Regions from separate parts of the Modestobacter versicolor genome, predicted to be linked through region 1. Evidence: predicted binding sites of a transcription regulator. Region 1 holds the regulator's gene; each other region holds the start of a gene.
The links. Region 1 encodes LexA, which represses DNA repair genes until DNA is damaged. Its sites were predicted from a motif close to TCGAACANNTGTTCGA; they were not measured.
Positions count from the first base shown of each region.

Region 2: the regulator LexA is predicted to act here: its motif matches at 3,000-3,015, upstream of FHX36_RS00610 (HNH endonuclease signature motif containing protein).
Region 3: the regulator LexA is predicted to act here: its motif matches at 2,010-2,025, upstream of FHX36_RS11025 (HNH endonuclease signature motif containing protein).

Region 1 covers NZ_JACIBU010000002.1:44,266-49,112, forward strand. Annotated here, with positions in the region: gene FHX36_RS20225 (vitamin B12-dependent ribonucleotide reductase) at 1-298, opposite strand, end outside; gene nrdR (transcriptional regulator NrdR) at 410-913, opposite strand; gene FHX36_RS20235 (LysM peptidoglycan-binding domain-containing protein) at 1,184-1,711, opposite strand; gene lexA (transcriptional repressor LexA) at 2,019-2,831, shown strand; gene FHX36_RS20245 (hypothetical protein) at 2,888-3,967, opposite strand; gene FHX36_RS20250 (phosphatase PAP2 family protein) at 3,939-4,679, opposite strand; gene hflX (GTPase HflX) at 4,761-4,847, opposite strand, start outside.
Region 2 covers NZ_JACIBU010000001.1:128,883-133,729, reverse strand. Annotated here, with positions in the region: gene FHX36_RS00625 (alpha/beta hydrolase) at 1-466, opposite strand, end outside; gene FHX36_RS00620 (GNAT family N-acetyltransferase) at 477-1,055, opposite strand; gene FHX36_RS00615 (GNAT family N-acetyltransferase) at 1,128-1,733, shown strand; gene FHX36_RS00610 (HNH endonuclease signature motif containing protein) at 1,687-2,982, opposite strand; gene FHX36_RS00605 (helix-turn-helix domain-containing protein) at 3,110-3,694, opposite strand; gene FHX36_RS00600 (class I SAM-dependent methyltransferase) at 3,812-4,447, shown strand; gene FHX36_RS00595 (MFS transporter) at 4,515-4,847, shown strand, end outside.
Region 3 covers NZ_JACIBU010000001.1:2,247,289-2,252,135, reverse strand. Annotated here, with positions in the region: gene FHX36_RS11035 (sensor histidine kinase) at 1-1,293, shown strand, start outside; gene FHX36_RS11030 (response regulator) at 1,290-1,928, shown strand; gene FHX36_RS11025 (HNH endonuclease signature motif containing protein) at 2,043-3,245, shown strand; gene ychF (redox-regulated ATPase YchF) at 3,274-4,347, shown strand; gene FHX36_RS11015 (hypothetical protein) at 4,460-4,657, shown strand; gene FHX36_RS11010 (LURP-one-related family protein) at 4,784-4,847, shown strand, end outside.

The sequences.
Region 1 (4,847 bases):
GCAGGCTCGTCTCGCGCTGCGGGGAGCCCACCGCACCACGGAAGTACTTCGTGGTGACGATGTTGGTGGCGTTGATGCTCCACTCGGCGGGGAACTCGACGCCGCGCTGCTCGAAGTTGATCGAGCCGTCCCGCCAGTTGGTCATGACGACGTCACGACGCTCCCAGACGACCTCGTCGTAGGGGTGGACGCCGGCGGTCGTGAAGACGCGCTTGACCTTCAGGCCCTTCCCGCGGACGGGGGCCTTCGCCGTGCGGCGGTTCCGGCTGGGAGAGAGGCGGTCGGCTGTCTCGGTCAAAGCGTGCTCCCGTGGTGAGGGGTCTGCGGGTGTGCAGGGCGGTGGCTGGGGAAGGTCGGCGGACGCCGAGAGCCGGGGTGCCGGGCGGCCCGGGGTCGGGCGCGGGGCGGACTAGCGGGGTGGGGCAGTGCCGGCGTCGTCGCCGGGGGGACCTGCGTCGGCGGGGTCGGGGCGCAGCCGCTTGAGCTCGGCGATCTCCTTCTCGAAGTCGGCTGCGGAGGAGAAGGAGCGGTACACGCTGGCGAACCGCAGGTAGGCGACCTCGTCGAGGTAGCGCAGCGGGCCGAGGATCGCCAGGCCCACCTCGTTGCTGGGGACCTCGGCGGACCCGGTGGCCCGGACGGCGTCCTCCACCTTGGCGGCGAGGACGGCGAGCTGGGCCTCGTCGACCGGGCGGCCCTGGCACGCCCGGCGGACGCCCGCGATGACCTTGTTGCGGTCGAAGGGCTCGCTGACGCCGCTGCGCTTGACGACGGCGAGCACGGGCTCCTCGACCGTCGTGAACCGGCGACCGCACACGGGGCACGAGCGACGGCGCCGGGTGGTGGCGCCCTCGTCGGTCTCCCGGGAGTCGATGACCCGGCTGTCAGGGCTGTGGCAGAACGGGCAACGCACCGGGGGCACCTCCTCGATCGGCCGCTCGGAGCGGCTGCCGCGGCGCTTCCTGTGGACCCGCCGGGGGACATCCGGTGGATGCCCTGGGGGTGACCTGGGGAAGCGCCTGTGGACGGAACTACATCTCTGTCACTACAAGATGTAGGGGTGAGGTTAGCCCCGTACCCCTACAGATACGCAACCCCAACCGGGCGTGTCGTGTTCCTCCGTCGCGCAGGCCCCGCCCGCACCACCCGTGGGCCCCGTGGGCAGCGGCCCGGCGGGGCGTCGTCACGGCAGCTGCAGGACCTGGCCGGGCACCAGCTCGACCGCGTCGAGGTCGTTGGCGTCGACCAGGGCGTCGACGACGGCGCGCCGGTCCTCCTCGGGGGCGACCTCGCCGGCGATCGACCACAGGGTGTCGCCGGGCTGCACGACGACCGTCGACGAGCCGGCCAGCTCCAGGCCCCCGTCGGCCTGGCCCAGCTCCACCGCGACGGTGGCCACCGCGATGGAGAGGCCGATCGCGATGGACAGCCCGGACAGGGCCCGGCGGCCCCGGCGGGTCAACCGCAGCGGGCCGGGGGCAGCTGCGCGGGGGTGGGCGGCCGGGCGCGGGAGGGCCGCCGGCTCGACCGCGCAGCCGCCGCGCACCGACCGGCCACCCCCCAGCCCGTCGAACCGGGCCGGCCGCGCGCCGGGGCGGACCGCGTCGCGCCGCACGGGCGGGGCCACCGACTGCGGCCCACGGCCGGCCGGCGCGACACCCCGCGCGGGGACGGGAGAGGAGGCGGGGACGCTGCGCTGGGGGCTGGCCATCGGGGGACGCTCCTGGGTGTGACGGTGCCGGGCGGGACGACGGGCGGCCGACCAGGCATCGAGCACCGTGCTCGAACGCCTGTTCGATTCGAACGCCTGTGCGATGTCTACCGCACGGGTCCGACAAGTTCACCCCCGACACGGCACTTCTTCGAACACCTGTTTGAACTACACGGGTGTGACCCGCTACCGTGCTCCTGCGATCGAGACCCGGTCCGCCCGTCCCCGGCCCCGCCGGGGCCGCGGCGGGGCACCGGTGACCGACGCACCGGGAACGCTGCCCCTGGCAGCCGGACGAGGAGGACACATGGCGGCCGACGGCCCGACGGCAGGCAGCGGCAAGGCCCCCTCCCGGCGCAGCCGCGCCGGTGCGGACACCGCGGAGGGCGCCGGCACGGGAGCGGCGATCCGCGAGTTCCCCGACCGCGGTGAGGCCGGCGACGGGCTGACCCAGCGCCAGCGCCGGGTCCTGGAGGTCATCCGCGACTCCATCGAGCGCCGCGGGTACCCGCCGTCGGTCCGCGAGATCGGCGAGGCGGTCGGGCTCTCCTCCGCCTCCTCCGTGGCCCACCAGCTCTCGGTGCTGCAGCGCAAGGGCTGGCTCCGGCGCGACCCCAACCGCCCGCGCGCCCTCGACGTGCGCCTCCCCGGTGAGGCCGCCGCGGCCGCGGCGAGCGCCGAGGCCTCCGCCGAGGCGCTGGCCGCCGCGGGTGGCGCCAGCGGCGTCGACGAGGCGTCCGCCCCGCGTCCCACCTACGTGCCGCTCGTCGGCCGGATCGCCGCCGGTGGCCCGGTGCTGGCCGAGCAGGCCGTCGAGGACGTCTTCCCGCTCCCCCGCGAGCTGGTCGGCGAGGGCACGCTGTTCATGCTCAAGGTGGCCGGTGACTCGATGGTCGACGCGGCCATCTGCGACGGCGACTGGGTCGTCGTCCGCCAGCAGCCGACCGCGGAGAACGGCGAGATCGTCGCGGCGATGATCGACGGCGAGGCGACGGTGAAGACCTACAAGCGCCGCGACGGGCACGTCTGGCTGATGCCGCACAACGAGGCGTACGAGCCGATCCCCGGCGACGACGCCACGGTGCTGGGCCGGGTCGTCACCGTCCTGCGCCGGGTGTGAGGACGCCCCCTCCCGGACGGGGAGGGGGCGACACCCGCCCATCGGGTGGGCAGTGGTCAGCCGGCGCTGCGGCGACGGCGCAGCTTGCCGCCGATCCACACCAGCCCGGTGGCCACCAGTGCGGCGATCAGCCCGGCGGTCAGCGGCGTGACCTCGTGGGTCAGCGTGGCCGCCGCGGACTCCTCGTCCGCCGGTCCGGTGGACGCTGCCGGCGCCAGCTCGCCAGCCGCCGGCAGGAGCGTCACCACGGCGGGGAGCCCCTCACCCGACACCAGCAGGTCGCGGTCGTTGGCCGCGAAGGCGATCGCCTCCCCCTGCGGTGACTCGGGCAGGGGCACCCGCACCGGCGGCAGCGCCAGTGCACCGGCGACGTCGGAACCGCTGAGCGGCCAGACGTAGGCGTCGGTGTAGGTGCGCAGCGCGATCCGCTGGCCGTCGGCGGAGACCGCGCCGCCGGTCACCATCAGCTCGCCGGCCCGCCCGACCGGGCCACCGGGGGTGCCGGTGAGGGTGAAGCCGAGCTCGAGCACCCGCGACATGGGCACGGTGGCCCCGTCGGCCAGCGGTGCGTCGGGGCGGTAGACCGAGCTGGCCCCGAGCACCTCCTTGGTGACCAGGTACGGCGTGCCGTCGGGTGCCAGCAGGAGCGCCTCGGCGTCGTGCGCCCCGTCGGGGTAGGTCAGCCGGGTGAGCGTGCTGCTGCCGTCGGCCCGCAGGCCGATGAGCGCCACGGTCTCCCGGGTCTGGGTGTTGTCCCCGGTGTCGGCCAGCCAGATGGTGCCGTCGACGCCGAGCGCCATGTCCTCGGGGTCGTAGGGGTCGACGTCGGCCGAGCGCACGTCGCCGACGGCGCACGAGCCGTCGAGCACGTAGACCTCGGCACGGTCGCCGCCGTCGTTCAGGGCGAGCATGGCGTCCCCCGCGCTGACCAGACCGGAGAGCTCCGGCAGTCGCGGGTCGGCGATCTCGCAGCGGGTGGCGGCGGTCCCGAAGGCAGCGGGCTCGGCGCCCTCGGCGGCGGCGGGGCCGGCCGTCAGCACGGTCAGCAGCAGCCCCAGGGGTGCGCAGAGGGCCGCGCCCCCCGCCCAGGTGCGGCGGCCGGCGCGGTCAGGCGTGCGATCGGCCCGCTCTGGCACGGACCCAGCGTGACACCAGCAGCGTGTCCAGTGCATGAACCACGCCCAACAACAGCAGGCCCACGGCCAGCCCGACCACGGCATCGGTGACCCAGTGGAAGTCCAGCGCCACCATGGCCACACCCGTTGACAGCGGCCCCAGCACGCTGAGCAGCCAGGCGGTGCGCTGCGCCCACGCGGGCAGCCCGAACTCGACGGCCTGCCAGCGGGCGACACCCCACATCAGCACGGCGTTCGCAACGTGGCCCGAGGGGTAGCTGGCGCCGTCGCGGTGGAAGTAGGACCCCGGGTAGGCCGGAGCGGTGCGGCCGGCGCCGTACTTGAACGCGTAGACCACCGCGGTCAGCAGCGCCAGGGCCACCACCACCCGGATGAGCGGTACGAGCGTGCGCTGCCGGACGGCGAGCCACCCCACCAGCCCGGCCAGCACGATGAGGATGAAGCCCCGGCCACCGGCCTGGGTGAACACCCAGACGAACCAGTACGCGCCCGAGTCGCGGAGACCCCAGCCCTTGACGACGTCGGAGACCTCGACGTCCAGCTTCTCCAGCCAGCCGCCGCTGAGCAGGTCGACGGTCACCCCGAGAGTCACCAGCACCGACAGTGCGAGCACCCACCACGGCGGCCGGCCGACGCCGATGACGCCGCCCGGTCGGCCGGCGGGCGAGCCACCGGCGGAGCCCGCCGACGGCTGCACGTGGCTCCTGGTCACCGCGTCACGGTACCGGGGCCGTGACCTCCCCGTGACCCTCCCGGTGGTGGGCCGGGCGCGGCGCACCACCGGGAGCAGGGTCTAGACGCCCGCGACGGGGACGGCGTAGTCCACGAGCAGCGCCGCGAGGTCGGGCTCGACCCGGGCGGTGAGCCGCGTGCCGGTGGC
Region 2 (4,847 bases), on a different contig from region 1:
GGGCGACGCCGAGCGCCAGACCGCCCCCGGCCGAGTCGCCGGCGAGGGTGACGTCACCGGGGTCGTACTGCTCGAGCAGCTGGCGGTAGACCGCGGTGACGAGCGGGTACGCCTCGCGGTGCGTGTGCTGCGGGGCGAGGCCGTAGTGCGGCACCTCGACCCGGACGCCGGCGTCGGCGAGCCTGCCGATCAGCGCCCAGTGCTGCGGGGCGATCGCGCTGATGTACGCGCCGCCGTGCAGGTAGACCGCGGCGCGGCGGGCGGCCCGCCCCCGCGGGGCGACGGTGTGCACCGGGAAGCCCTCGACCTGGCGGCTGCTGACGTCGTGCCGGGCGCGCAGCTTCGCCGGTGGTTCGGTGCTGCCCTTCGGGGCGGCGATCCGCCGCCGCGCGCGCTCGACGGTGGCCATCCGCGGCTTGAAGGCCAGCCGCATGACGACCTCGACGGCGCGCATCTGCAGGCTCACCGGCCCACTGTCACCGCTGCCCTTCCTCCAGCGCGAGCCGGACGACCGGGCGGGCCTTGCTGGTGCGGGCGACCTCGGTGAAGCCGAGCCGGAGGAAGACCGACAGCGGGCCGTGGAAGAGCTCGGCGGCGGAGGCGGTGCGCACGGAGGTGTCGAGCGGGTAGCCCTCGACAGTCCGGGCGCCGTGCCGGCGGGCGAGGTCGACGGCGCCGTCGAGCAGAACCTCCGCCAGCCCCTGCCGGCGCTTGCCGACCCGGACCACGAAGCAGGTGACCGCCCAGAGCCCGTCCTCGTCGGCGGACGCGGCGGCGACCGGGTAGCTGCTCAGCCGCGGGTAGGCGGCGCGCGGGGCGATCGCGCACCAGCCGGCGGGGGCACCGTCGTCGTCGTGGACCAGCACACCGGGTGGCGGCTCGGCCGCCAGCTGTTGCTGCAGGTCGGCGCGGCGCTGCTCCGAGGTGGTGGCGTAGAAGCCGGGGCGCTGGTGGCGGAACCACTGGCACCAGCAGCGGGAGGCATCACCCCGGCTGCCGAAGACGGCGGCGAGGTCGTCCCACCGCTCGGCGGTCGCGTCGACGACGGTCGGCATGCGGCGATCCTCGGTGGCCGGCGGCGCTCCGACAAGCTGTCCGACGCCTGGTCGACGGGCAGGATCGAGCGGGTGACGCCTCCGGGACCCGCCATCTCCGTCGTGCCGGCCAACGCGGTGAGCTGGACGGACCTGCAGACCGTGCTCGGCACGCGCGGCGAGCCTGCCCGCTGCCAGTGCCAGCGGTACAAGCTGCGGCCGCGGGAGTTCTTCGCCGGGTTCCCGGTGGCGGAGCGCGCGGACCGGCTGCGCGCGCAGACGGATCCCGACCGCCCGGGCACCGCCGAGACCACGGGGCTGGTCGCGTACCTGGACGGCGAGCCGGTGGGCTGGTGTGCCGTCGAGCCGCGCACTGCGTACGAGGGTCTGCTGCGCAACAACCGCGTCCCGTGGGTGGACCGCACCGAGGACAAGGCGGACAGCGGGGTGTGGGCGGTGACCTGCTTCGTCACTCGGGTCGGCTACCGGAAGCGCGGGGTCAGCCGGGCGCTGGCCCGGGCCGCCGTGGACCACGCCCGGGAGAACGGCGCCCGAGCGATCGAGGGCTACCCGATGACGACGACGAGCGCGCTGCTGACCGAGCTGCACGTCGGCGTCCACAGCGTGTTCGTCGATGCCGGGTTCACCGAGGTCAGCCGACCGACACCACGGCGCGTGGTGATGCGCGTCGACTTCTGACCTCTGTCGTCGGTGGGTCTGGCAGCGGTGGGTCTAGCAGCGGTGGGCCGAGTAGTGGCTGGGCGAGCAGGATCTCGGTGCCGTCGGGTCGCCAGGTGCGCCACCGCCCGCCGGGATCCCGCTCGACCCGAAAGCCGTGGTGGACCTTGGTGTGGTGGCGCTCGCACAGCAGCGCCGAGTTGTGCAGCGACGTCTCTCCACCGTGCAGCCAGTGCACGAGGTGGTGCACGTCGCACCAGTGCGTGGGGGCGGTGCAGCCGGTGAACACGCAGTGCCCGTCGCGCTGCTCGACCGCCCGCCGGATGTGTGCGGGCACCACCCGGTGGGTGCGGCCGAAGTCGAGTGGGAGCCCGTCGGGGCCCATCACGATCCGGGACATGGTGCCGTCGCAGGCCAGCCAGCGGGCGCGGGCGGCGGAGATGCGTGCCCCGAAGCCGGTCGCGGCCGCACCGGGGCTGGCCGCTGAGTCAGCGAAGTCGTCCATGTCCAGGGTGACCACCACGTGCGGCTTCACCGTGCGCAGCGTGGGCAGGGTGCCGGCGGCCAGTTGGTTGTCGCAGAGCTGGACGAGGGCGTCGGCGTTCTGCTGCCCGCGGGTGCGGTCATCGCCCTTCGGGCGGGAGGCCTGCACGATCGACTCGATCGCGGCTTGCACCTTCTCGCCGCCCACGGCGTCCAGGTCGAAGCGGCCGGTGACCGAGCCGTCGGCGTGCTTGGCGATCGACAGCCGCCGTCCCTCGGTCGGGTCCGGTTCGGGTCCGTCGGGGTCGAGGGCGGCCGCGAAGGCCTGCACCGCGGTCTTCAGCACGTCGTGCGGTGCCTCGACCGCGACCGCGGTCCACGCCTGGTCGAACGGCGCCAGGTCGATGCCCTGCTCGACCGCCTGCGCCCGTTCGCGCTCGCCCACCGCGCCGGCGACCACGTCCACCTGTGCCGCGGTGACCGCACCCTCGGCGAACCCAGCAGCCAACGCCGGGAAGTGCTCCAGCGCCCGCCCCGACCGGATTACCCGCGACGCCTCCGCCGGCGCCAGCCGCCGGTGCCCGATCAGCCACGAGCGCATCGACTTCAGCCCGTCGTGCTCGGCCGCCTGCGTCGTCTCCGCGTGGCGCACCGTCCGGGTCAACTCAGCGGTGGCCTGGTTGACCACAGCGACCAGCAACGCCACCCGCTCCAGCACCTCACCGTCGGCGAGGCCGTGCAGGTCGTCGCCGGCCAGCGCGTCCAGCACCGACCGCAGCTCGCTCACGACACCTCCCGACCGACTCGAACACGCGTACGAAGTCTAGCCGAACAGGAGCGCCGCGACCACCCGTATCCGCAGGTCAGACGCTTGTCCACAGATCACATGCAGCTCTTGACGGCCCCATCGATCGTCAGGACCGCGGAGCGGCGCGCACGTGCGCCCGCTCCCCCTGCTTACCGATCAGGCTGAGGAACTCGACCGGGCCGGCGCTGGTCGCACCGAACCAGTGCGGGGTGCGGGTGTCGAACTCCGCCGCCTCTCCGGGCTGGAGGCGCAGGTCGTGCTCGCCGAGAACCAGCCGCAACGTGCCGTTGAGCACGTAGGCCCAGTCGTACCCCTCGTGGGTGCGCAGCTCCGGCACCGCGTCGTCGGACCCGGTCGGCAGGACGAACTTGTAGGCCTGGATGCCCCCGGGCCGACGGGTCAGCGGCAGCACGACCATGCCGTCCCGGGAGGTGATCGGCTTGAGGTGGATGCGCGGGTCGCCGGTTGCCGGGGCGTCGACCAGCTCGTCGAGGGTGACGCCGTGGGCCCGGGCCAGCGGGAGCAGCTGCTCCAGCGAAGGACGCCGCAGCCCTGCCTCGAGGCGGGAGAGCGTGCTGATGGAGATGCCCGTCTCCGAGGAGAGGTCGACGAGGGTGATGCCACGGCGCTGCCGCAGCTGCTTGAGCCGCGGGCCCACCGCGTCGAGCGTTCGGTCCACCGCATCGCCCATGGGCTGATTTTCCATTCAGCAAAGACGTTTGCACAAGAGGGCGTCCACCCGGCACCGTCGAGCCACCTGAGGACGTCGACCGACCGGTCGCGGACCAGAGATGAGGGAGGCCGACCCGTGACGCACGCGTTCGACGAGGAGTACTGGGAGCAGCACTGGCAGCAGGGCCGGATGGGCGACGCCCCGCCCAACCCGTACCTGGCCCGCGAGCTGGGCGACCTACCACCCGGCACGGCGCTGGACGCCGGCTGCGGCGCAGGAGCCGAGGCCATCTGGCTGGCCGAGCACGGCTGGCAGGTCACCGCGGCCGACATCTCGGCCGAGGCGCTGGTCCGCGCCGCGGGTCGCGCGGCCACCAGCGGAGCCGCCGAGCGCGTGCAGTGGGTGCAGGCCGACCTCGCCATCTGGGAGCCGAGCGCGCCGTTCGACCTGGTGACCACCTCCTACGCCCACCCCGCGATGCCGCAGCTCGAGTTCTACGACCGCCTCGCCGGCTGGGTCGCCCCCGGCGGCACGCTGCTGGTCGTCGGCCACCTGCACACCAGCGGCCACGGGCACGGGCACGACAGCGGGCACGGGCACGACAGCGACGACCACCCGCCGGCCGAGGCGACCGCCACCGCGGCGGCCGTCACCGCACGCCTCGACGGCACCCAGTGGGACCTCGTCACCGCCGACGAGCAGCAGCGCACGGTCCCCGGCCGCGAGCTACCGCTGCACGACGTCGTCGTCCGCGCCGTCCGGCGCCGCTGACCCACCGCACCACCGGCGCCGGCGCACCGCTCCGGCGCCTCGCACCGCTGCCCTCGGAGGAGACCGCATGAGGACGAACCTGCCCGCCCAGGCCGACGGACCGATCGTCACCGACCCCCGTCGACGCCGGGCCGTGCTCGTCGCGGCATGCGTCGCGCTGATGGCCGTCATCGCCTCGGTTTCGGGGCTGAACGTCGCCCAGGCCGAGCTGGCCGTCGAGTTCGACGCCACGCAGAGCACCGTGCTCTGGGTCATCAACACCTACACGCTCACCCTGGCCGCGCTGCTGCTGCCGCTCGGCGCGGTCGGCGACCGCTGGGGCCGCCGGCCGGTGCTCCTGGCGGGCCTGGCGGTGTTCGGGCTGGCGAGCGTGGCCGCCGGGCTGGCGCCGACGACGGAG
Region 3 (4,847 bases), on a different contig from region 1:
GCCGTCGCCTCCTGGGGTGGCGACGGCGGCCCGCCGCTGTCCGAGCGCGGCTGGCGGACGGCGGTGGTGGTCTGGCACCTCGTCGTCGCCGGGATGGTCGGGACGGCGCTGGTCCGGGCTGCCGTCGTCGTCGACGCGGACGGCGGCCCCCGGGCCCTGCTGGTGGGTGCCCTGCTGGCGCTGGTGGTGGGCTGGGTCGCGCTGGGTGCGCCGGCGCTGACCAGCCGCGACCCCCGCCGGGCGACGGCCTACCTCGCGCTGCTGGTCGCGGTGATCGGCGTGGTCGCCTGGATCGAGCCGTCGCTGCTGTTCCTGATGTTCCTCGCCTATCCGCAGGTGTGGTTCATCGTCCCGTCGGTGCCGGCGGGCGTGGTGTGGACCGTGGTGCTGGCCGGCGCCAGCACCGCCGGCCCGTTCCTCGCCTGGGCGCGCGGCGACGAACCGCTGTGGGGGCCGGGGGAGACCCTGGTCGGGATGGTGTTCAGCCTGGCGATGGGGCTGTGGGTGCACGGCCTGCTGGCGAAGAGCCAGGAGCGGGCGGACCTGATCCAGCAGCTGGAGGCGACCCGCGCCGAGCTGGCCGAGGCCCACCACCAGCAGGGCGTGACCGCCGAGCGGGAGCGCTGGGCCCGCGAGGTGCACGACACCCTGGCGCAGGGCTACACCAGCATCGTCGTGCTGGCCCAGACGGCGACCGGCCAGCTGGCCACCGATCCGGGCGCCGCCGCCGAGCGCGTCGCGCTGATCGAGGAGGTGGCCCGGGAGAACCTGGCCGAGGCGCGGGCGATGGTGGCGGCGTTCGCCCCGGTCGCGCTGGACTCCGCGACGCTGGTCGAGGCCCTGCAGCGGTTGACCGAGCGGTTCGGCCGGGAGACCGGGCTGGCGACCCGGCTGGACACCGCGGCGCTGGGCGTCGGCGGCAGCGGCCTGACCCGCACCGAGGAGATCGTGCTGCTGCGCGGCGCCCAGGAGGCCCTGGCCAACGTGCGGCGGCACGCGTCGGCGAGCGCGGTGGTGCTGCGGGTGAGCCGGGTGGGGGGCGTCGTCGCGGTGCACGTGGAGGACGACGGGGTGGGCTTCGACCCGGCCACCGCGGCGGGGGTCGGGCTCGCCGGGCTGCGCGACCGGGCCGAGCAGGTCGGCGGGGCGGTCGACGTCGCGTCGGCGCCGGGGCGGGGGACGCGCGTGACGGTCCGGGTGCCGGCCGCGAAGGCGACGGCCGAGGCAGCATCGCAGCGAGCGCCAGCGAGCGAGGAGCGGATCGAGGCCGGAGTCGAGCCGTGGCACCGATGACCCGGGTGCTCGTGGTGGACGACCACCCGGTGGTGCGCGGTGGGCTGGTCGGCTGGCTGGCCGCCCAGCCGGACATCGACGTCGTCGCGGAGGCCGCCGACGGGCTCGAGGCGCTGGCGGCGGTGGCCGAGCACTCGCCGGACGTCGTCCTGATGGACCTGCGGATGCCCCGGATGGACGGCGTGACGGCGACCGGCCGGATCGCTGCCGCACACCCCGGCGTCCGGGTGCTGGTGCTGACCACCTACGACACGGACGCCGACATCGTGCGGGCCGTGGAGGCCGGCGCGACCGGCTACCTGCTGAAGGACACCCCGCTGCCGCAGCTGGCCGACGCGGTGCGGGCCGCCGCGCGCGGGGAGACCGTGCTCGCGCCCCCGGTCGCGGCGCGGCTGGTGTCCCGGATGCGGGCGCCGGCGGTGGAGGCGCCGACGGCGCGCGAGCTGCAGGTGCTCGGCGGGGTGGCGCGCGGGCTGACCAACGCCGAGATCGGCCGGGAGCTGTTCATCGGCGAGGCGACGGTGAAGACCCACCTGCTGCGGGTGTTCGCCAAGCTCGGCGTCGACGACCGGACCCGCGCGGTGCTGGTGGCGGTCGAACGCGGGCTTCTCCCCGGCCCGGGCTCCGCCGGCTGAGGTCAAGGCCCTTCTCGCATCTGTGGACAGGCGCCTGACCTGCGGATATGGGTGGTTGTGGCGCTCCTGTTCGGCTAGACTTCGTACAGGTGTTCGAGTCGGTCGGGAGGTGTTGTGAGCGAGCTGCGGTCGGTCCTGGACGCGCTGGCCGGCGACGACCTGGGCGAGCTGGCGGACGGTGAGGTGCTCGAGCGGGTTGCGTTGCTGGTGGCGGTCGTGAACCAAGCGACTGCAGAACTGACCCGCACGGTGCGGCATGCCGATGTCCGCCAGGCGGCCGAGCACGACGGACTCAAGAGCATGCGGTCGTGGCTGATCGGGCACGCCCGGCTGGCGCCGGCGGAGGCGTCCCAGGTGGTGCGGTCAGGGCGGGCGCTGGAGCAATTCCCGGCACTGGCGGCCGGGTTCGCCGACGGCGGGGTCACCGCCGATCAGGTGGACGTCGTCGCACGCACGGTCGGCCCGGGCGAGGTCGCGCGGGCCGAACAGCAGGGCATCGACCTGGCGCCGTTCGACCAGGCGTGGACCGCGATCGCGGTCGAGGCACCGCACGACGTGCTGAAGACCGCGGTGCAGGCCTTCGCGGCCGCCCTCGACCCCGACGGTCCCGAACCGGACCCGACCGAGGGCCGGCGGTTGTCGATCGCCCGGCACGCCGACGGGTCGGTGACCGGCCGGTTCGACCTGGACGCGGTCGGTGGAGAGAAGGTCCAGGCGGCGATCGAGTCGATCGTGCAGGCCTCCCGCCCGAAGGGTGACGCCCGGACCCGCGGCCAGCAGAACGCCGACGCCCTCGTCCAGCTGTGCGACAACCAACTGGCCGCCGGCACCCTGCCGACGCTGCGGACGGTGAAGCCGCACGTGGTGGTCACCATCGACGCCGACGACCTCGCCGACACCTCCACCACCGGCCCCGGTGCGGCCGCGACCGGGTTCGGGGCACGCATCTCTGCCGCCCGCGCCCGCTGGCTGGCCTGCGACGGCACCGTCTCCCGGATCGTGATGGGCCCCGACGGGCTCCCACTCGACGTCGGCCGCACCCACCGGGTGGTGCCCGCACACATCCGGCGGGCGGTCGAGCAGCGCGACGGGCACTGCGTGTTCACCGGCTGCACCGCCCCCACGCACTGGTGCGACGTCCACCACCTCGTGCACTGGCTGCACGGCGGCGACACCTCGCTGCACAACTCAGCGCTGCTCTGCGAGCGCCACCACACCAAGGTCCACCACGGGTTCCGCATCGAACGAGATCCCGGCGGGCGGTGGCGCACCTGGCGGCCCGACGGCACCGAGATCCTGATCGGCCCACCGCTCTAGCGGGCGGCCGCCCGTAAGCTGGTCTCCCGTGAGTCTCACCATCGGGATCGTCGGCCTGCCCAACGTCGGCAAGTCGACGCTCTTCAACGCCCTGACCAAGAACGACGTGCTCGCCGCGAACTACCCGTTCGCCACGATCGAGCCCAACGTCGGCGTGGTGGGCGTGCCCGACCCACGGCTGGCGAGGCTCGCCGAGGTCTTCGGCTCGCAGAAGATCATCCCGGCCACGGTGTCCTTCGTCGACATCGCCGGCATCGTGCGCGGCGCCTCCGAGGGGCAGGGGCTGGGCAACAAGTTCCTGGCCAACATCCGGGAGAGCGACGCGATCTGCCAGGTGATCCGGGTGTTCACCGACCCCGACGTCGTCCACGTCGAGGGCAAGGTCGACCCGGCCGACGACATCGAGACGATCAACACCGAGCTCGTGCTCGCGGACATGCAGACGCTGGAGAAGGCGATCCCGCGGCTGGAGAAGGAGTCGCGCAAGGACAAGGACCGCAAGGTCCTGCACGACGCCGCCGTCGCCGCGCAGGAGGTGCTGAACACCGGGAAGACGCTGTTCGCCGCCGGCGTCGACCCGGAGCCGCTGCGCGAGCTGACGCTGCTGACGACCAAGCCGTTCCTCTACGTCTTCAACGTCGACGCCGACGAGCTGGCCAACACCGCGCAGCTGGACGAGCTCCGCGCGCTGGTCGCGCCGGCCGAGGCGATCTTCCTCGACGCGCAGACCGAGTCCGAGCTGATCGAGCTGCCCGCCGAGGAGGCCGCTGAGCTGCTCGCCTCGATCGGTCAGGACGAGCCGGGCCTGGACCAGCTCGCCCAGGTGGGGTTCCGCACCCTGGGCCTGCAGACGTACCTGACCGCCGGCCCCAAGGAGTCCCGGGCCTGGACCATCCCGGTCGGCGCCACCGCGCCGGAGGCCGCCGGGGTCATCCACACCGACTTCCAGCGCGGCTTCATCAAGGCCGAGATCGTCGGCTTCGACCAGCTGATGGAGGCCGGGTCGATGGCCGCGGCCAAGACCAAGGGCTGGGTGCGCATCGAGGGCAAGGAGTACGTCATGCAGGACGGCGACGTCGTGGAGTTCCGCTTCAACGTCTGACCCGCGCGCGGGCGAGGGGACACTGCACTCCAGGAACGGTCGTCGACTGCCGATGAGCCCGACGACCCGGGAACCGGGCCGCTGATCGAGACCGCACGACCGAGGAGACGCCATGGACTACCTGCGCCAGCTGAGGACCGAGCGGCCGCTGCTCTTCTGGATCGGGGTCGCGGTGGCCTTCTGGCTCCTCTTCCAGCTCGCACTCTTCCTGGTGGCGGTCGTCATCGGCCCGTTCAACCTGCCGTCCTGGGCGCCGCTCGTCGTGCTGGTCGGCAGCCTCGTCCTCATCGCCCGCCGCCAGCAGCGGTAGCGGGGCAGCAGACGTCACCCACTGCGACGCCCGCTGAGCGGTCCCCAGGACCGTGCGGGCGGCGCAGGCCCCGCGATGCGACAGGATGGGCGCTCCGCAGCGTCCGACGAGTACGGGAGCACAGCCGTGACCGACCCCTCCTCCTTCCCGCCGCCCGCCCCGATGGTGGTGCCGCGGTTCTTCGTCAAGC